Regions from separate parts of the Enterobacter sp. CP102 genome, predicted to be linked through region 2. Evidence: predicted binding sites of a transcription regulator. Region 2 holds the regulator's gene; each other region holds the start of a gene.
The links. The regulator LexA, encoded in region 2, represses DNA repair genes until DNA is damaged. The targets are predictions, from matches to a motif close to TNCTGTATGTACATACAGNA.

Region 1: the regulator LexA is predicted to act here: its motif matches at 3,241-3,260, upstream of sbmC (DNA gyrase inhibitor SbmC).
Region 3: the regulator LexA is predicted to act here: its motif matches at 4,664-4,683, upstream of dinB (DNA polymerase IV).

Annotation. Positions count from the first base shown of each region.
Region 1 is NZ_CP104014.1:2,957,377-2,964,450, reverse strand. Features, by position in the region: gene N1249_RS14095 (APC family permease) at 1-259, shown strand, start outside; gene sbcB (exodeoxyribonuclease I) at 344-1,780, opposite strand; gene dacD (serine-type D-Ala-D-Ala carboxypeptidase DacD) at 1,978-3,144, shown strand; gene sbmC (DNA gyrase inhibitor SbmC) at 3,276-3,749, shown strand; gene N1249_RS14075 (FUSC family protein) at 3,842-4,900, shown strand; gene N1249_RS14070 (DUF496 family protein) at 5,069-5,404, shown strand; gene N1249_RS14065 (gamma-glutamylcyclotransferase family protein) at 5,456-5,791, opposite strand; tRNA gene N1249_RS14060 (tRNA-Asn) at 5,912-5,987, opposite strand; gene emmdR (multidrug efflux MATE transporter EmmdR) at 6,181-7,074, shown strand, end outside.
Region 2 is NZ_CP104014.1:280,590-287,663, forward strand. Features, by position in the region: gene plsB (glycerol-3-phosphate 1-O-acyltransferase PlsB) at 1-2,029, opposite strand, end outside; gene N1249_RS01315 (diacylglycerol kinase) at 2,183-2,551, shown strand; gene lexA (transcriptional repressor LexA) at 2,660-3,268, shown strand; gene dinF (MATE family efflux transporter DinF) at 3,332-4,669, shown strand; gene N1249_RS01330 (CsbD family protein) at 4,790-4,999, shown strand; gene zur (zinc uptake transcriptional repressor Zur) at 5,069-5,581, opposite strand; gene N1249_RS01340 (cupin domain-containing protein) at 5,698-6,186, shown strand; gene traF (conjugal transfer protein TraF) at 6,357-7,074, shown strand, end outside.
Region 3 is NZ_CP104014.1:941,668-948,741, forward strand. Features, by position in the region: gene N1249_RS04380 (NADH:ubiquinone reductase (Na(+)-transporting) subunit B) at 1-1,134, shown strand, start outside; gene N1249_RS04385 (Na(+)-translocating NADH-quinone reductase subunit C) at 1,127-1,921, shown strand; gene N1249_RS04390 (NADH:ubiquinone reductase (Na(+)-transporting) subunit D) at 1,914-2,552, shown strand; gene nqrE (NADH:ubiquinone reductase (Na(+)-transporting) subunit E) at 2,559-3,155, shown strand; gene nqrF (NADH:ubiquinone reductase (Na(+)-transporting) subunit F) at 3,166-4,389, shown strand; gene nqrM ((Na+)-NQR maturation NqrM) at 4,392-4,592, shown strand; gene dinB (DNA polymerase IV) at 4,701-5,759, shown strand; gene pepD (cytosol nonspecific dipeptidase) at 5,836-7,074, opposite strand, start outside.

The DNA of each region.
Region 1 (7,074 bases), 2.1 Mb from region 2:
GGTGGCATTTACCTTCGTTAACCTCTCCGTGATCTCTCAGTTCTGGATCCGTGAGAAGCGCAACAAAACGCTGAAAGACCACTTCAACTACCTGTTCCTGCCGGTATGTGGTGCGCTGACCGTGGGTGCACTGTGGATTAACCTGGAAGAAAGCTCAATGGTTCTGGGTCTGATCTGGGGCGGTATTGGTCTGATTTATCTGGCTTGCGTAACCAAGAGCTTCCGCAATCCGGTTCCTCAGTACGAAGACGTTGCATAACGACTTGCCAGCAAATCCTTAGGCCCGCGTTAGCGGGCAAAAAAAAGCCGGAGACATCGCCTCCGGCTTTTTTATATCTGTAATTCAGACTATCTCTTGTGCGTACTGGAACAGGGCTTTCAACAGCGCCTGTTTTTCAGCATCGCCTTCGTACTGGTTATATAACGACTCAAGTTCCTGGGCGTAGTGCTGAAGGTACTCTGGCGTAAAGACGTTACGGCGATGCTGGAGCCAGCGTTCTTGCTCTACCTCATCCAGCGTACCGGGATAGTTACGCGCCCGGTAATTAAACATCAACTTCTCGATGCGTTTGTCAGCGAAGGTGATATCCAGCGCCGGTAAGTTACGCGGTTCGGTGTTCAGGACGATATTCATGGCGGTGCGGTCGGCATCGCTGAAAAAGCCGTTATACAGCTGTGCATCGACGTTTTTAGATGCCACAAATGGCTCAGCTTCGGCAAAAATGGCGACCACTTTTTCACGCACTTCTGGGTTTTCACGCAGCACTTTGAGGTTATCCAGGCAGTGCTGACGATTTATCCCAAGCCGATCAGCATCTTCCGGGCGCAGCGTGTTGGCCTGCGCCAGTACCGGACATTTGTTGATGTGCACCAGTTTGACCGGAACCGCGGGCAGATCGCCCAGTTCGTTTTTTGGCGTATACAACCGCTCGCGCAGCGTATCGCTGTCGAGCTCCAGCAGGGGGGAAATGTCGCCCGCCAGATCGACCATAATCACCGCATTGCGGTTATCAGGGTGCCAGGCCAGCGGGGCAACCCAGCTGGTGTTCCCGCGCCAGGCGCCAAACATCCCGGAAATATGCACTAGCGGTTTCATCTGCGGGACATCAATCAGCGTAGTGAGCTTGTGTTTGCTGCGATGGCTCAGCAGATATTCAAACAGGCGCGGCTGCGCGGCCTTCACCAGTTTTGCCATGGCGATAGTGGCGTAAACATCCGCCATCGCATCGTGAGCATTGCTGTGTTCAATGCCATTGGCGCGGGTGAGGTGTTCCAGTCTGAAGCTCGGCAAGCCATCGTCGTTTTCCGGCCAGTTGATACCCTCCGGGCGCAGCGCATAGCAGGCGCGCATGATATCCAGCAAATCCCAGCGTGAATTGCGGTTCTGCCAGCTCCAGGCGTACGGATCGTAAAAATTACGGTAGAAGATGTTGCGCGTCACTTCATCATCAAAGCGGATGTTGTTGTAACCCACCACACAGGTATTCGGAACGGTGAACAGATCGTGGATGCGGCGGGCGAATTCGGCCTCGCTAACCCCTTTATCCCGTGCTTCCTGCGGCGTAATGCCGGTCACCATCACAGCACCGGGCTGCGGCAGGTAGTCATCAGCGGGCTTGCAGTAAAAGACTTCCGGCTCGCCAATGATATTGAAATCTTCATCGGTACGGATGGCGGCAAACTGGGATGGCCTGTCCAGCGCCGGATGGGTGCCAAAGGTTTCGTAATCGTGAAATAAAAATGTTGGGCGCGCGGCAGAGTCAGACACCAGTAATACCATCCTGTTAAAAATTGACGCCACTATGGTAAACGATCGTGGTGTACAGGCCGAATAAAAAGCGCCCTGAGGCGCGAAATTTGCGAGATGGCTTCAGGTAAAACATGTTGTTTGTCACATTTTTTTGCAATTAAGGCAGGTAACGACATCAGAAGTCCCGTAAAAAGGTCAACGATTTTTAATGACCTGAGGATATACCGTTGAAACGCCGTCTGTTTATTGCTGTTTCTTTACTCGCTTCGAGTATCTCATCTGCGCTGGCTGCCGATCCGCTGGATTTTTCACCGCAGCCACCCGCTATCCAGGCAGGATCCTGGGTACTGATGGATTACACCACTGGTCAAATTTTAACGGCGGGCAACGAACATCAGCAACGCAATCCGGCGAGCCTGACAAAGCTGATGACGGGATATGTTGTCGACCGCGCTATTGATAGCCACCGTATTACCCCGGACGATATCGTCACCGTGGGTCGCGATGCATGGGCGAAAGGGAACCCGGTGTTTGATGGTTCATCCCTGATGTTCCTGAAACCAGGCGATCGTGTGTCCGTACGCGATCTGAGCCGGGGCCTGATTGTCGATTCCGGTAACGACGCCTGTGTGGCGCTGGCAGACCATGTGGCGGGCGGCCAGCCGCAGTTCGTCAACATGATGAATGACTACGTACAAAAGCTGAATCTGCGCGACACACACTTCGAAACGGTTCATGGCCTGGATGCACCGGGGCAGCACAGCTCCGCTTATGACCTGGCGGTTCTGTCCCGGGCAATCATTCACGGCGAGCCTGATTTTTACCATATGTATAGCGAAAAGAGCCTGACCTGGAATGGGATCACCCAGCAGAACCGTAACGGTCTGCTGTGGGATAAAACCATGAACGTGGACGGGCTGAAAACAGGGCACACATCCGGGGCAGGCTTTAACCTGATTGCCTCTGCTGTAGACGGTCAGCGCCGCTTAATTGCGGTGGTGATGGGGGCCGATAGCCCGAAAGGTCGTGAAGATCAGGCTCGTAAGCTGCTGCACTGGGGACAACAAAACTTCGATACGGTGCAGATCCTGCATAATGGTAAAAAAGTGGGTACAGAGCGTATCTGGTACGGCGATAAAGAGCAGGTAACGCTCGGCACGGATCAGGATTTCTGGCTGGCGTTGCCTAAAGCAGAAGTACCAAACATCAAAGCGAAATATGTGCTGGATAAAAAAGAGCTGGAAGCGCCGATTGCAGCGCATCAGCGTGTAGGGGAAATTCAGCTCTACGACCGGGATAAGGTTGTGGCGCACTGGCCGCTGGTAACGCTGGAAAGCGTTGATAAAGGTGGCTTATTCTCACGTCTTGGCGACTATCTGCACCACAAAATCTAATCGCGTGCGTTAACCGCTTTCAGCAGACTGGCAGGGATGCGAGTCTGCTCACATAATAAACACTCCTCGTTTGTTGTTCATAGAAAATCTGATTTATAGTGTATATATATACAGTAATAAACGGAGGCAGCATGGACTACAGCATCAGGCAGCAACAGAAACGTAAAATCGCGGGCTTTCACCTGGTCGGGCCGTGGGAAAAAACGGTAAAACAAGGCTTTGAACAACTGGTCATGTGGGTTGACGGGCGTCAGATCCAGCCGCTGGAATGGGTTGCTGTTTATTATGATAATCCGGATGTCGTCCCGGCAGAGAAATTGCGTTGTGACACGGCGGTAACGGTGCCGGAAGATTTTGTCATTCCCGAGAACAGCGAAGGGGTGATGCTGACTGAAATCGCCGCCGGCGACTACGCCGTTGCCACTGCCAGGGTCGAGAATTTTGATTTCGCGACGCCATGGTATCAATTCTTCAACTCTCTATTGCAGGACCACCGCTATCAGTGTGCCCCGAAGCCCTGCTTTGAACGCTATCTGAACGATGGCAATGCAGACGGTTACTGGGATATTGAAATGTACGTTGCCGTTGAGCACAAAGCGGGTTAATCCTGGTAAACGCAGGGTTTTTCAGCCGGGTGTGATCCGCCCGGCTGAAAACACAGTACAATTGTGGTTTGCCGAGCTGCTGGAGAGCGGGTGTGCGTCCCGACAAATCATTAACGCCGTTTGAAATTCGGTTGTATCAACACTACCGCGTTGTGCATGGCTGCCGTATCGCGCTGGCTTTTGTACTGACTTTTGTACTGGTGCGCTTGCTGAATGTCCCGGAAGGGACGTGGCCGCTGATCACGCTGGTGGTCATCATGGGGCCAATCTCGTTCTGGGGTAATGTCGTCCCGCGGGCTTTTGAGCGTATCGGTGGCACTGTTTTAGGCTCTGCACTGGGTCTCATTGCCCTGAAACTGGAACTCATCTCGTTTCCGGTCATGCTGGCGTGGTGCGCCGGCGCTATGTTCCTCTGCGGCTGGCTGGCGCTGGGGAAAAAACCGTATCAGGCACTGCTGATTGGCATCACGCTTTCGGTGGTGGTGGGTGCTCCCGCAGGGGATATGACCACCGCGCTCTGGCGAAGCGGAGACGTTATCCTTGGCTCGCTGCTGGCGATGCTGTTCACCGGTATTTGGCCGCAGCGCGCTTTCCTGCACTGGCGTATCCAGATGGCAAACTACGTCATGGCCTTTAACCGGGTTTATCAGACTGGTTTTTCCCCTAACCTGGTTGAGCGACCGCGCCTTGAAAAGCATCTGCAAAAAATCCTCAATGACGTGGTTAAGATGAGGGGGCTGATTACCCCGGCCAGCAAGGAAACGCACATCCAGAAATCCGTTTTCGAAGCGATTCAGACGGTCAGTCGTAATCTTGTCTGTATGCTCGAATTGCAAATCAACGCGCACTGGGCTTCTCGCCCCAGCCATCTGCTGATGCTTAACGCACACACGCTGAAAGAGACGCAGCAGATGACGCAACAGACGCTGTTAACCATTGCTCACGCGCTCTATGAAGGGAACCCGCAGCCTATTATGGCGAACAGCGAGCGCCTGACCGAAATCGTTGCCGAGCTGAAGCAGCTTATCAACGAACGCCAGAGCGACAATGTGCCTGAAACACCGATCCACGGCTACGTCTGGCTGAGCATGGAGCTGGCGCGCCAGCTGGAACTTTTGTCGCATCTGATCTGCCGGGCGCTGCGCAAATAAAAAGCAGCTATCGCCTTATGTGACGCCTGCTGCTTCGATTCAGCAGCAATTGGGGTTATGATAGCTTTAAACGATATACTCATTGTCATTCGCGACCGCTGTCAGTAAGGTTACGGTTACAACGGTTGCTTTAACGAATCCGAATCTCACATTATCAGGGGTGTAAAAATGGAAACTACCAAGCCTTCGTTCCAGGATGTTCTGGAATTCGTCCGCCTGTTCCGCCGCAAAAACAAATTGCAGCGCGAAATCCAGGACGTTGAGAAGAAGATCCGTGACAACCAGAAACGTGTTCTGCTGCTGGACAACCTGAGCGACTACATCAAGCCGGGTATGAGCGTTGAAGCTATTCAGGGCATTATCGCCAGCATGAAGAGCGACTATGAAGACCGCGTTGATGACTACATCATCAAAAATGCTGAGCTGTCCAAAGAACGTCGCGACATCTCCAAAAAGCTGAAAGTGATGGGCGAAATCAAAAACGGTGAAGCAAAAAGCGAGTAATCGCTGCTGAACGTGAAAAGGGCTCTCTGGTGACAGAGAGCCTTTTTTGTTTTAACTCGCCGCGCGCGGCTGTAGTTGATAAATCCACGCCGTAACCTGCTGGCCTTCCACCGTAGTGACACTGACTTCTACCCGGTCGTAACCCTCTTCAAACTCGTCCAGCATCGCCCAGTGCGTTTCAAGGTTGTCGGAGACAAACAGATAACCGTCAACGCGCGTGCCGTGTTCATCCAGAACAATCCCCGGGAAATCGGCTGCTGCACCCCATCCGCGCGCGTAAAAGGTGCCTTTCACGTAACCCGACAGCCATTCGCCACCGATGTTTTCCAGAATATGCGCATTTGAGTGGCCAGGTTGCAACGTGCCGTAGACAAACAAAGGGTTCATGCTTCATCACCATTGAACAAGAGAATTGCTTAACATAAGGGGGAACAGCAGGGGGTGCAATCGCTTCGTGCCTGGCGCAGAAAAGCAAAAAGCCTGCTCGAAAGCAGGCTTTTCAGAATGTGGCTCCTCTGACTGGACTCGAACCAGTGACATACGGATTAACAGTCCGCCGTTCTACCGACTGAACTACAGAGGAATCGTTGTGGAGGCTTATCTTAGCGGCGAAAAAAGTTTTGTCAAACCTGATCTTAGGTAAAAATGTTCAATTGCTGAATCTGTCGTCAGTTTGTTGTAATTCCAAACATATTTTTATGGAAAATACTTTGCAGGATGAGCATTTCTCCATCATCATTTGAAATGGAGTTTCAACTTTCTCGCTAAGGTCCATTTTGAACGTCACCGCCCCCATACGCCAGGCGATTATGCGCACGCCCTGGTACGCAAAACGTAAAAGTTATCGTGTTCTTTTCTGGCGTGAAATCACCCCTCTTGCTGTCCCCATTTTTCTGGAGAATACCTGTGTCCTGCTGATGGGGGTGTTAAGCACCTTCCTGGTGAGCTGGCTTGGTAAAGAGGCGATGGCCGGCGTAGGGCTGGCAGACAGTTTTAACATGGTGGTGATGTCTTTCTTTGCCGCGATTGATCTGGGGACAACGGTTGTCGTTGCGTTCAGTCTGGGGAAACTGGATCCCAAACGCGCTCGCGAGGCAGCCAGACAGTCGCTGATGATCATGACCCTTTTCTCCATCATTCTGGCGGCGGTGATCCACTATTTCGGTAAGGAGATCATCGATGTTGTGGCGGGAGAGGCAACGGAAGAAGTCAAAGCACTGGCGCTGACCTATCTGGAAATGACGGTATTGAGTTATCCGGCGGCGGCAATTGCGCTTATTGGTAGCGGGGCGTTGCGCGGGGCCGGGAATACCAAAATTCCGCTGCTGATTAACGGCGGCATGAACATCCTGAACATCATCATCAGCAGCATTTTGATTTACGGTGTGTTCTCGTGGAACGGGCTGGGTTTTGCCGGGGCAGGGCTTGGACTGACTATTTCGCGTTATATCGGCGCGGCGGCCATTATTGGGGTATTGATGACCGGTATGACGCCGTCGCTGCGCCTCACGCTGAAAAGCTACTTCCGGCCGCTCAATTTCGCCATTATCTGGGAAGTCATGGGGATCGGTATCCCGGCCAGTATCGAATCGGTGCTGTTTAACGGCGGTAAACTGCTCACGCAGATGTTCGTGGCAGGAATGGGGACCGATGTTATCGCGGGGAATTTT
Region 2 (7,074 bases):
CCTGACGACGCAGCTCTTCGGTCAGTTTATCCAGCTCTGCCGCCAGCTCGGTTTTACTCCAGCGCAGGAATAGCTCGGCTTTCAGCATCGGGTACAGCGCGTCGACATGGCGCAGCAGTTCCTGACGAGAAATGCGACGGTGCTGGGTAATAATGGCGGCCATCAGCGAAGGCAGCATCAGCATATGCGCGATGTTGTTACGATAGTAAGTCATCAGCACCGCCTGCTCGCGCGGCAGAATGATGATGTCGCCAATCGTATCTTTCTCAACTTCGAACTTATTCATCTGCAAGGCATGATCGATAAGCTCGCTGGCGGTAGCGGCTGGCGCCGTCGAATCCACTGAGTACGGAACATTACGCATAATGTCCAGATAGCAATCGAGCTGCTCGGTAAGCTGTTCACGGGTCAGTGAACGCTGACGCGATGCCAGCAGCGCGGTACAGCACAGGTTCATGGCGTTGGCCGCGCCTGCGTTGTTAATACGCACCATCAGCTCGGCGGCAATGCCGTTCACCGTTGGCGTCAGCCAGGCAGGGCGTATTGCTTCGATGGGGTCGATAGACTCGCGCCATTCCGGAACGTGGTGGTTAAGGTAGTTCATCAGCGGCATCGGCTCGCCGAAGTTTACATAGCCCTGACCCAGATTACGCAGCTTGCTCAGACCACGCAGCATCTGCGGCAGGCTCTCTTTCTCTTTGGTCGCACCGCGCAGCTCTTTGGCGTACGTACCCACTTCCATCACGTGCTCGTAACCGATGTAAATCGGCACCAGCGTAATGGGGCGAGTACCACCGCGCAGCATGGCCTGGATAGTCATCGACAGCGTGCCGGTTTTCGGATCAAGCAGACGGCCTGTACGGGAACGCCCGCCTTCCACGAAGTACTCAACGGAATAACCACGGCTGAACAGCTCGCCCAGATATTCGCGGAATACGGTGGAATAGAGCTTGTTGCCCTTGAAGGTACGACGAATAAAGAAGGCACCCAGGCGGCGGAAGATCGGCCCTGCTGGCCAGAAGTTCAGGTTAATACCGGCTGCAATGTGCGGTGGCACCAGGCCCTGATGGTAAAGCACATAGGAAAGCAGCAGGTAGTCCATATGGCTGCGGTGGCAGGGCACATAGACAATTTCGTGGCCATCATGCGCCAGCTGACGCACGCGCTCGGCGTTGTGGACGTTGATCCCCTGATAGAGACGGTTCCACGTGAAGCTCAGGATACGATCGGACAGGCGAATCATCTCGTAGGAGAAGTTCGCGGCGATCTCTTCCATCAGCGCGATGGCATTTTGCTGCGCTTTCTCGTGCGAAATTTTCTTGCTGCGCGCTTCGTCTTCCACGGCACGGGCAATAGCTTTAGACGCCAGCAGCTTATTGAACAGGTCCTGACGCGCCGGGAGGCGCGGCCCCACAGCTGCAAGACGCTGGCGCGCAAAGTGCATACGTGCCACGCGAGCCAGTTTTTGCGCGATGATTTTATCCGTACCGTGTTCGTCTGCCATGCGGCGCAGCGACACAGAAGGCGAGAAACGCACGAAGCTGTCGCGGCCAAGCCAGGACACCGCGAAGAATTTCTGGATGCCGTTGAGCATCCGCAGCGGTGGGTTTTCTTCCCCTTTTTCGCGGCCAGGGCGACGACCAAACATCACCGATACCGGCACCATCTGCACATCCAAATCTGGATTGCTGCGGTGCAAATCGAGGTAGTCGTGGAACAGCTTGATGGACTCTTCTTTTGGCGTGTAATAGGTAAACACGCGCGGCCCACCGTGGATGAACACGTAGCGCGGCAACAGCGTACCGTCGATTTCCAGCGGTTCAAGCGGATCGGGTAAATCATGCGCCAGACACTGGGCGCGGAGCGTGAGCAAGTCTGCCTTCGAGTTGTAAGGCAAAACATACATAATAGGGCGAGAGGTATCGAGCCCTAATTCCAGCGCGGGTTCAGCTGGGATAGACTTGCTTTTTACCAGAACGGTTAATGGTAAATTAAGTAATTTGTAGTAAATTCGTGGCCAGCCGGACATAAACGATGTAAAGCCTCTGGTTAATAATGCAATTGCGGCGCAAGGATAACAGAAAGCGCGCAAAATTTCTGTTGTTACCCGTCATACTTCGGGCGGCAGTAAACGCACTGTGTCTATAGTTACTGACGCTATTTCTAATAAAAGGTTCTTTTAATGGCCAATAATACCACTGGGTTAACCCGAATCATCAAAGCTGCCGGCTATTCATGGAAAGGTTTCCGTGCCGCGTGGATCAATGAAGCTGCTTTTCGTCAGGAAGGCGTTGCCGCTATCGTGGCGGTAATCATTGCCTGTTTTCTTGATGTCGATGCCATAACGCGCGTTCTTCTTATTGGTTCTGTGCTTTTGGTGATGATAGTGGAAATTCTCAATAGCGCTATTGAGGCCGTTGTTGATCGTATTGGCTCTGATTTCCATGAGCTCTCGGGTCGTGCAAAAGATATGGGCTCTGCCGCCGTGTTGCTGGCGATTATCACTGCGGTGATCACCTGGGTCACGCTGCTTTGGTCGCATTTCCGATGAGCCTCGAGGAATAATTAAGTCCCTGGTTTTTTGTGCAGTTTTTGGTTCCAAAATCGCCTTTAACTGTATATACTCACAGCATAACTGTATATACACCCAGGGGGCGGAATGAAAGCGTTAACGACCAGGCAGCAAGAGGTGTTTGATCTCATCCGGGATCATATCGGCCAGACGGGAATGCCACCTACGCGTGCGGAAATCGCGCAGCGTCTGGGCTTCCGTTCTCCAAATGCTGCTGAGGAACACCTTAAAGCGCTGGCGCGTAAAGGCGTGATTGAGATTGTTTCTGGTGCTTCACGCGGCATCCGTCTGCTGGTAGAAGAAGAGACGGGCATTCCGCTGGTTGGCCGCGTCGCGGCAGGTGAACCTTTGCTGGCACAACAGCATATTGAAGGTCACTATCAGGTCGATCCTGGCATGTTCAAACCGAGCGCGGATTTTCTGCTGCGCGTCAGCGGTATGTCCATGAAAGACATCGGTATTCTCGATGGTGATCTGCTGGCGGTTCATAAGACACAAGATGTGCGCAACGGCCAGGTAGTGGTAGCGCGTATTGATGATGAAGTCACCGTTAAGCGCCTGAAAAAACAGGGCAACACTGTGCAGCTGCTGCCGGAAAACAGCGAATTCACCCCCATCGTGGTGGATCTTCGCGAACAAAGCTTCTCCATTGAAGGTCTGGCGGTTGGCGTCATCCGCAACGGAGAATGGCTGTAATCTCTTCCTGACAGGCTACGGAACCTCCGTAGCCTGATTCATTTCTCACTCCCGGTATTTTTCATGTCACTGCTGACTGCTTCTGATAAGGCATTGTGGCGTCTTGCACTGCCGATGATTATTTCCAATATCACTGTTCCTCTTTTGGGGCTGGTCGATACGGCGGTTATTGGACATCTGGATTCACCGGTCTATCTGGGCGGCGTGGCGATTGGCGCAACGGCAACCAGCTTCCTCTTTATGCTACTGCTTTTTTTACGCATGAGCACCACCGGGCTGACGGCACAGGCGTTTGGCGCAAAAGATCCCCTACGTCTGGCACGTGCGCTGGTACAGCCGTTAATTCTGGCTCTGGGTGCGGGCGTGCTTATCGTTGTGCTGCGTACGCCACTCATTGAGCTGGCATTGCATATAGTCGGTGGCAGCGAAGCGGTGCTGGAGCAGGCACGGCGCTTCCTCGATATTCGCTGGCTAAGCGCCCCGGCATCGCTGGCAAATCTGGTTCTGCTGGGCTGGTTGTTGGGCGTCCAGTATGCCCGCGCCCCCGTTATCCTGCTGGTTGTCGGGAACGTCCTGAACATAGTGCTCGATCTCTGGCTGGTCATGGGGTTGCACATGAATGTTCAGGGCGCGGCGCTGGCAACGGCTATTGCCGAATATGGCACGCTGATTATCGGGCTGTGGATGGTCTGGCGTGTGCTGGTGATGCGGGGCATAACACCTGCGCTGCTGAAGGCCGCCTGGCGCGGCAATATCCGCAAGCTGCTGGCGCTTAACCGGGATATCATGCTGCGCTCGCTGTTACTGCAACTGTGCTTTGGTGCGCTGACCGTCTTTGGTGCGCGGCTTGGCCAGGAAATCGTTGCCGTCAACGCGGTGCTGATGACGCTGCTAACCTTTACCGCTTACGCCCTCGACGGCTTTGCCTATGCGGTAGAAGCCCATTCCGGGCAAGCGTATGGCGCGCGTGAAAGCGGGCAATTGCAGGATGTCTGGCGCGCCGCATGTCGGCAGGCTGGGCTGGTGGCGCTGGCATTTGCGCTCATCTACGCCTGCTTTGGTGAGCATATTGTTGCGCTGCTCACGTCATTACCTGCACTGCGTGAGCTGGCAAGCCACTACATCATCTGGCAGGTGATCTTACCGGTTGTGGGCGTCTGGTGTTATTTACTCGATGGGATGTTTATTGGCGCAACGCGTGGCGCGGAAATGCGTAACAGTATGGCGGTCGCGGCGGCTGGGTTTGGTTTAACCCTGCTCACGGTACCGTATCTGGGGAATCATGGGTTATGGCTGGCCCTTGCAGTCTTTCTTCTTTTGCGTGGCCTCTCGCTGGCGTTTATCTGGCATCGGCACTGGAGAAAAAATACCTGGTTTTCATCCCGTCACGATCTTTCATGATGGTAAAAGATTCTGAATAATTCCATGAGTGCCAGATGCTCAACTAAAATTATTATCACGTCCAGCATGAAATGAAGGTTTCGGGCGGCCCTTTCACTCTTTAACGATGAGGACCTGATGATGAATAAAGACGAAATCAGCGGCAACTGGAAACAGTTCAAAGGTAAAGCGAAAGAGCAATCGGGTAAGCTGACCGATGACGATATGACGGTCATCGAAGGTAAGCGCGATCAGCTTGTCGGTAAAATTCAGGAACGCTATGGCTACGCCAAAGATCAGGCGGAGAAAGAAGTCGGCGACTGGGAAAAGCGTAACGACTATCGCTGGTAGACCGGTATTACCCGCAAGTACAAGGATGTACACCCTGAGGGCGGCCCTGAGCCGCCTTATCTTTTGTCGTTAGCGCGGTTTTTTCTTTACCAGGATGGAGTGGTCATGCTGGCAGGCATCCTGATGGCTGCATGATTCGACCTCCACGCACGCAGAGCATAATCCGTGTGCTTCAATCACATTATGGCGCAGGGCGAAGCCCATTTTGGCTGCCAGCGTATGCATAATGTCTTCAACACCTTCCGCACACTCTTCTTTCACCACGCCACAGCGGTCGCAGATAAACATGGCCGAGGTGTGGGTCGGCTGATCAAACAAATGGCACAGCACATAGCTGTTTGTTGATTCGACCTTGTGCACAAAGCCCTGCTCCAGCAGGAAATCCAGCGCGCGATAGACGGTAGGCGGCTTGGCCTGCGGCTCGCTTTCGCGCAGCAGGTCGAGTAAATCATACGCACTGATGGCGCCCTGTTGCAGGCTCATCAGACGCAATACCTCAAGGCGCTGTGGGGTCAGGCGCACATTGCGTTGCGCACAGAGCTTCTCAGCTTGCGCCAGCAGCTCTTTTGTGGACTTATCCATTTAGCACCTCGGCTGTCTATGGGATGGAAAACCCTCACTTTATCATGTTCTGTTAAAAACACCGAGAGCCGCCAGGTGTGCTATACCTGACGCATCGCAATCCGGGGAAACACGTAATGAAAAGACCTGACTGTATTCGACACTGGCGCGATGTCGAAGGCGCTGATGATTCCACTTATCCCGACAGCACTGAGCGTTTTTCCATTGGCGCGCCGCTGGCCCGTAAACTTGGCCTGGGGCGGATTGGTATCCATCACGAGCGCCTGCCTCCCGGGCGGCGTACGTCGTATCCCCATGCGGAAAGCGACGAAGAGGAGTTTATCTATGTGCTGGAAGGCTACCCGGAGGTCTGGATAAATGGCTATCTGTGGAAGCTGGAGCCGGGTGATAGCGTGGGGTTTCCGGCCGGAACCGGGGTGTGCCATACCTTTATCAACAATACGGATGAAGAGGTCCGGCTGCTGGTCGTTGGCGAGGCCAACAAAAAGCACAACCGCATCTATTATCCGCTGAATCCGGTTTATGCCGCCACGCGGGAAGACCGGTGGGTAGACCATCCGCCGCAGTTTTTTGGCCCGCACGATGGAAAACCTGGGCGAAAATAATTTCCTCTTCTATAAATATTGAGGGCCATCACAAAAAACAACAGGCCTGTTGGTGATTTAACTTAGGGAAATAGCGGGTCTTTTTGTACTTATTCACAGCAATAGTTCGTTCCTGTTTGGGTGATAACAGACAGGGGTTATTTCATAACAGACTATAAGACGAGCATACTGTGAAGAAACATTTTAAATTTTCGGTGGTTAGCATCGCTGTCTCCTTGTTTATGGCAAATCAGGCGGGAGCAGCCAATACCTGGACAGAAGCGCGTAGTGACGCGATGGGTGGCACGGGCGTAGCGGCAGGCAGCTATGGCAGCGGGGTGTTAATCAACCCGGCATTGCTGGCAAAAGCGAAACCTGACGATGATGTCACCCTTATTTTACCCTCCATTGGTGCGCAGATTTCTGATAAGGACAATCTGCGGGATAAGATTGATGACATCAGCGATGACGTGAACCGTTATCGCAGCACGCTGGATAGCATCAATCTTATCGATCTGTTAAATCCTCTTAGCCCTGCATCGCGGGAAGTTTCTTCTGCAGCAGGCGACCTGGCCGATCAGCTGGACTCACTGAAAGGAAAAACCGCCAGCGGTAAAGCAGGTGGTGGGATCGCTGTAAGCATTCCTAATGATGTGCTCTCGGTGGCATTTGTGGCAAAAGCCAACGCGCGTGCACGCGTGAGTTCTTACATCGATCAGGGCGATACCGACAAACTGCGGGCAGTGGAAGCCGCGCCATCTGCTGTGTTTGGCGTTGACCCGAACGATTTGAAATCAAAAGGTTTTGGCCGTGCGGCAATTGTTTCAGACTACGGCGTGGCGGTGGCTCGTCAGTTTGATATCAGCGGCGTGCCAGTGTCTGTGGGGATCACCCCGAAGCTGCAACAAA
Region 3 (7,074 bases), 660 kb from region 2:
ACGCCGGGCCTGGTCACGAAAGGGGCTACGCACGTTCGTGATGCCATTGATCTTAAAAGGATGATGATCCTGGTCTGGCTCGCCGTTTTTCCGGCCATGTTCTGGGGCATGTACAACGTTGGGTTGCAAACCATCCCGGCCCTGCATCATCTGTATGATGCGCCGCAGCTGGCACAGGTTATTCAGTCAGACTGGCATTACCGTCTTGCTCAGATGCTGGGCGTAAGCTTTGCCGCGGATGCTGGCTGGATAAGCATGATGACGCTGGGGGCGGTTTTCTTCCTGCCGATTTACCTCACGGTCTTTATCGTCGGCGGGTTCTGGGAAGTCCTGTTCGCCATTATTCGCAAACATGAAATCAACGAAGGTTTCTTTGTCACCTCTATTCTGTTTGCCCTGATTGTGCCGCCAACCTTACCTCTGTGGCAGGCTGCGCTTGGCATCAGCTTCGGGGTGGTGATTGCAAAAGAGATCTTTGGCGGAACCGGGCGCAACTTCCTGAACCCGGCACTGGCGGGGCGTGCATTCCTGTTTTTTGCCTATCCGGCACAAATCTCTGGCGATCTGGTCTGGACGGCAGCAGATGGCTTTTCCGGAGCGACTCCGCTTTCTCAGTGGGCGGCTCACGGCGGTGAAACGCTGGTGAATAACGCCACGGGGCAACCCGTCACCTGGTTTGATGCCTTTATTGGCAATCTCCCGGGGTCGATTGGTGAAGTCTCTACGCTGATGATTTTGCTCGGCGGGGCCATCATTCTGTTCGGGCGAGTGGCCTCCTGGCGCATTGTCGCGGGTGTGATGCTGGGTATGGTGCTCACCGCCACGCTGTTTAATGTTATCGGCTCTGCCACCAACCCTATGTTCTCTATGCCCTGGTACTGGCATCTGGTTCTGGGAGGCTTTGCTTTTGGCATGATGTTTATGGCAACTGACCCTGTTTCGGCCTCATTCACCGACAAAGGGAAATGGTGCTACGGCGCGCTTATCGGCGTGATGTGTGTATTGATTCGCGTGGTCAACCCGGCGTATCCGGAAGGGATGATGTTGGCCATTTTGTTTGCCAACTTGTTTGCGCCGCTATTCGATTATCTGGTGGTACGCGCCAACATTAAGCGGAGGAAGGCGCGTGGCTGATATCAAAAATAACGACAGCACCGGCAAAACGCTGCTGGTGGTGCTGGTGCTCTGTCTGGTGTGTTCCATTGTGGTGGCGGGCTCTGCCGTGGGGTTAAAACCGCTTCAGCAGGAGCAGCGCGCGCTGGATAAACAGCGCAATATCCTGGCGGTCGCCGGGCTTATGCAGGACGGGATGAGCGCTGATGACGTGGCAAAAATCTTTGCTGAACGCATTTCGTCCCGGCTGGTGGATCTCAAAACAGGTGAGCTGCTGGACAGCGACCCAGCCAAATTTAATCAGGCACAGGCACTGAAAGACCCGCAGATGAGCATAGCGCTGGAGGCATCGCAAGATCCGGCCGGTATTAAGCGACGCAGCAATCTTGCGGAGATCTATCTGGTACGCGACGAGCAAAAACGCGTGCAGGAGATGGTGCTGCCGATTTACGGCAACGGCCTGTGGTCGATGATGTATGCCTTTGTTGCCTTAGAGACGGACGGCCGTACGGTGAAAGGCATTACCTATTATGACCAGGGCGAAACGCCGGGGCTCGGCGGTGAAATCGAGAACCCTAACTGGCGGGCGCAGTTTATCGGTAAAAAGGTGCTCGACGATAACGGATTACCCGCGCTGAAAGTGATGAAAGGCGCGGCGCGTCCAGGTGACGAGTTCGCTGTGGACGGGCTTTCCGGAGCAACACTCACGTCCAACGGCGTACAGCACAGTTTTGACTTCTGGATGGGTGAGCTGGGGTTTGGCCCCTTCCTGAAAAATGTACGTGAAGGAGCGCTGAACAATGGCTGATGCGGGTGAATTGAAAGAAGTGAAAAAGGTACTCATTGGCCCGCTTTTAGCCAATAACCCGATTACGTTGCAGGTGCTTGGCGTCTGTTCAGCACTGGCGGTAACCACCAAACTGGAAACCGCGCTGGTGATGACCGTCGCGGTGACGCTGGTTACTGCATTTTCCAGCATGTTTATCTCCATGATCCGCCACCATATTCCGAACAGCGTGAGGATCATCGTGCAGATGGCGATCATCGCGTCACTGGTGATCGTCGTCGATCAGCTGTTGCGCGCTTTTGCCTATGAAACCTCAAAACAGCTCTCGGTATTTGTTGGCCTGATTATCACCAACTGCATTGTGATGGGGCGCGCGGAAGCCTACGCCATGAAGATGCCGCCGCTGGCGAGCTTTATGGATGGTATCGGCAACGGCCTGGGTTATGGGGTCATCCTCCTGACGGTCGGTTTCCTGCGTGAGTTAATCGGTAGCGGCAAGCTGTTCGGTATCACGGTGCTGGACACGGTGCAAAATGGCGGCTGGTATCTGCCAAACGGGCTGTTCCTGCTGGCCCCAAGCGCATTTTTCATTATCGGTTTGCTGATCTGGCTAATTCGTACGTTGAAGCCAGAACAGCAGGAAAAGGAGTAACCGACAATGGCTCATTACCTGAGTTTGTTTGTGCGTGCGGTGTTTGTTGAAAACATGGCGCTCGCGTTTTTCCTCGGCATGTGTACGTTCCTCGCGGTGTCCAAAAAGGTGTCGACGGCCTTTGGTCTGGGTGTGGCGGTCACTGTGGTACTCGGATTATCTGTACCGATTAATAATCTGGTGTACAACTTTGTCCTGCGTGATGGCGCACTGGTTGAGGGGGTCGATCTGAGCTTCCTTAACTTCATCACCTTTATTGGTGTGATTGCGGCACTGGTACAAATACTCGAGATGATCCTCGATAAATACTTCCCGTCGCTTTATAACGCGCTGGGGATCTTCCTGCCGCTGATCGCGGTGAACTGCGCCATCTTCGGTGGCGTGTCGTTTATGGTCCAGCGTGATTACAACTTCAGTGAATCCATCGTTTACGGCTTTGGTTCCGGTATTGGCTGGATGCTGGCGATTGTCACCATGGCGGGGATCCGCGAAAAAATGAAATATGCCAACGTACCCGCAGGATTGCGTGGCTTAGGGATCACCTTTATCACCACCGGGCTGATGGCGCTGGGCTTTATGTCCTTCTCCGGCGTGCAGCTCTGAGGGCTTCGATATGGAAATTATTCTTGGCGTGGTGATGTTCACGCTTATTGTACTGGTGCTGTCTGGGCTGATTCTGGCTGCGCGCTCTAAGCTGGTGAACGCCGGGGACGTCATTATTGATATTAATGATGAGCCGCAGAACCAGATCCGCACTCCGGCGGGTGACAAGCTGCTTAACACGCTTTCGGGGAACGGGATATTTGTCTCCTCGGCCTGTGGCGGCGGTGGCTCCTGTGGGCAATGCCGTGTGACGGTGAAAGAGGGCGGCGGTGACATCCTGCCAACTGAACTGGCGCATATCACAAAGCGTGAGGCGAAAGAGGGCTGCCGCCTGGCCTGCCAGGTTGCGGTGCGCCAGAACATGAAAATTGAGCTGCCGGAAGAGATTTTCGGCGTCAAAAAATGGGAGTGCGAGGTTATCTCTAACGATAACAAAGCCACTTTCATTAAAGAGCTGAAACTGCGCGTGCCGGATGAGGAAGATGTGCCCTTCCGTGCAGGCGGGTATATCCAGATTGAGTGCCCGGCGCACACCGTTGCTTACGCCGATTTCGACGTGCCGGACGAATACCGCGCCGACTGGGATAAATTCAATCTTTTCCGCTTTGTATCTGAGGTCAACGAGCCGACGTTGCGCGCCTACTCTATGGCGAACTACCCGGAAGAGAAGGGCATCATCATGCTCAACGTGCGTATTGCTACGCCACCACCGTCTGTGCCGGATGCACCGCCGGGCGTGATGTCGTCTTACATCTGGTCACTGAAAGCGGGCGATAAAGTCACTATTTCCGGTCCGTTTGGCGAATTCTTTGCTAAAGAGACGGATGCTGAAATGGTGTTTATCGGCGGTGGCGCTGGGATGGCGCCGATGCGTTCGCACATTTTCGACCAGCTTAAACGGCTCGGCAGTCAGCGAAAAATTAGCTTCTGGTACGGGGCCCGCTCGCTGCGCGAAATGTTCTATGACGACGAGTTTGAACAGCTGGCACGTGAAAACCCTAACTTTACCTTCCACGTGGCGCTGTCTGATCCGCAGCCGGAAGATAACTGGAAAGGCTACACCGGCTTCATCCACAACGTTCTCTATGAGCACTACCTGAAGCAGCACGTTGCACCGGAAGATTGTGAGTTCTACATGTGTGGTCCGCCAATGATGAACGCGGCAGTTATTAAGATGCTCAAAGATCTGGGTGTGGAAGATGAGAACATCATGCTGGATGACTTTGGAGGCTGATGATGTTGACGTTTCTGGCAACTTTTTTGGTGTTTGTGCTGGTGGTGCTTGGCATGTCGCTGGGCTGGATAATTAAGCGCAAAAGCATTCAGGGCAGTTGCGGCGGCATCTCTTCTCTGGGGATGGAAAAAGTCTGCGATTGCCCGGAGCCGTGCGACGCGCGGAAAAAACGGATGGCCCGCGAACAGCAACGCATTATTTAAGTTTTTGTCGGCCGGGTATGGCAAAGCTGCCACCCGGCGTTCTTATATCCACTTCTCAATCCTTACGATTTTACTGTATACTTATCCAGTGATCAGTGAGGGCTTACTATGCGCAAAATAATCCATGTGGATATGGACTGTTTTTTTGCCGCAGTGGAGATGCGTGACAACCCGGCGCTGCGGGATATCCCTATCGCCATTGGCGGGAGCCGCGTCCAGCGCGGAGTGATCAGCACCGCCAATTATCCTGCGCGCAAATTCGGCGTACGCAGCGCTATGCCTACGGCGATGGCGCTGAAACTCTGCCCACATCTCACTCTTCTGCCCGGGCGGTTTGAGGCCTACAAAGAAGCCTCCGTTCATATTCGGGAAATCTTCTCTCGTTACACGTCGCTGATTGAGCCGCTATCGCTGGATGAGGCCTATCTGGATGTCACTGACAGCGTCCACTGCCACGGATCCGCCACGCTGATGGCGCAGGAGATCCGCCAGACTATTGCCCTTGAACTGAACTTAACGGCATCGGCAGGCGTTGCGCCGGTGAAGTTCCTCGCAAAAATCGCCTCAGATTTGAATAAACCAAACGGCCAGTACGTCATCACCCCGGATGACGTTCCGGCCTTTTTAAAAACATTGCCGCTTGGAAAAATACCCGGTGTCGGGAAAGTCTCCGCCGCGAAGCTGGAAAGTATGGGGCTGCGCACCTGCGAAGATGTACAGCGAAGCGATCTCGCCATGCTGCTTAAGCGTTTCGGGAAGTTTGGCCGCGTCCTGTGGGAGCGCAGTCAGGGCATTGACGAGCGAAGCGTGAATAACGAGCGGCTGCGTAAATCCGTTGGCGTGGAACGGACGCTGATTGAAGATATTCATGACTGGGCTGAATGCGAGGCCATTATCACCGGGCAACTTTACCCGGAGCTGGAGCGGCGCCTGGCGAAGGTGAAACCAGACCTGCTGATTGCCCGCCAGGGGATCAAACTCAAGTTTAATGATTTTCAGCAAACCACCCAGGAGCACGTCTGGCCGCGCCTGAATAAAGACGATCTTATTGCAACGGCAAAAAAAGCCTGGGAAGAACGACGGGGTGGAAGAGGGGTTCGGCTGGTGGGATTACACGTCACGCTGCTGGATCCGCAGCTGGAACGACAGCTGGTATTGGGATTATAAAAAAGCCCGGTGCGCTACGCTTACCGGGCCTACGTTTTTCACCCTCTCCCTGTGGGAGAGGGCTGGGGTGAGGGTATTACTTAGCAGGGATCGCTTTCAGCAGTTCAGTCAGCAGGGTCCAGTAGTGGCCCACGCTTTCGATATGAACCTGCTCGTCCGGGGAGTGTGGCCCGGTGATGGTTGGCCCGATAGACACCATATCCATGTCCGGATACGGTTTTTTGAACAGACCACATTCCAGACCTGCGTGGATCACCTGAATGTTCGGGGTGCTGTTGAACAGACGCTGGTAAGTTTCACGCACCAGAGCCATTACCGGTGAGCTTGCATCCGGCTGCCAGCCTGGGTAGCTACCTTTAGCGGATGTTGTCGCGCCAGCCAGTTCGCCCAGAGATTCCAGCATACTGACAACGTACTCTTTACCGCTGTCGATAAGTGAACGGATCAGGCAGATGATTTCTGCGCTGTCATCGCTCATGGTCACGACGCCCACGTTCAGAGAGGTTTCCACAACGCCTTTTGCGACGTCAGAGTTGCGAATAACACCGTTTGGCGTGGCATTCAGCAGCTGAATAAAGCTGTCGCGAGACTGTGCAGTCAGAGCGGCTTTATCTGTCGATACCGATTCCAGAACCACAGTCAGGTTTTTCTCTTTAGCAGACAGCTCGTTTTTCAGGATATCCAGATAAACGCTGGAGAGCTTTTTCAGCTCGTCTGCTTTTGCCGCTGGCACTGCAACGGTAGTAAATGCTTCACGCGGGATTGCGTTACGCAGCGTACCGCCGTTGAAATCAACCAGACGCAGGTCCAGCTCAGCCGCGTGGCCAGCCAGGAAACGCGCCAGCAGTTTGTTGGCGTTACCCAGACCTAAGTGAATATCGCCACCAGAGTGACCCCCTTTCAGGCCTTTCAGCGTCAGTTTGAAGGTCTGGAAACCAGCAGGAATCGCTTCACGGGACAGCGGCAGCGTGGAGATAAAATCAATCCCGCCTGCGCAACCCATGTAGATCTCGCCTTCTTCTTCGGAGTCGGTGTTGATCAGGATATCCGCTTGCAGCCAGTTAGCTTGCAGGCCGAAAGCACCGTCCATACCGGCTTCTTCGGTCATGGTCAGCAGCACTTCCAGTGGACCGTGCTCAACGCTGTCGTCTGCCAGCACAGCCAGGGCAGATGCCATACCAATACCGTTATCCGCGCCAAGCGTAGTACCGCGCGCTTTAACCCAGTCGCCGTCGATGTATGGCTGGATAGGATCTTTAGTGAAGTCGTGAACGGTATCGTTGTTTTTCTGTGGAACCATGTCCAGGTGCGCTTG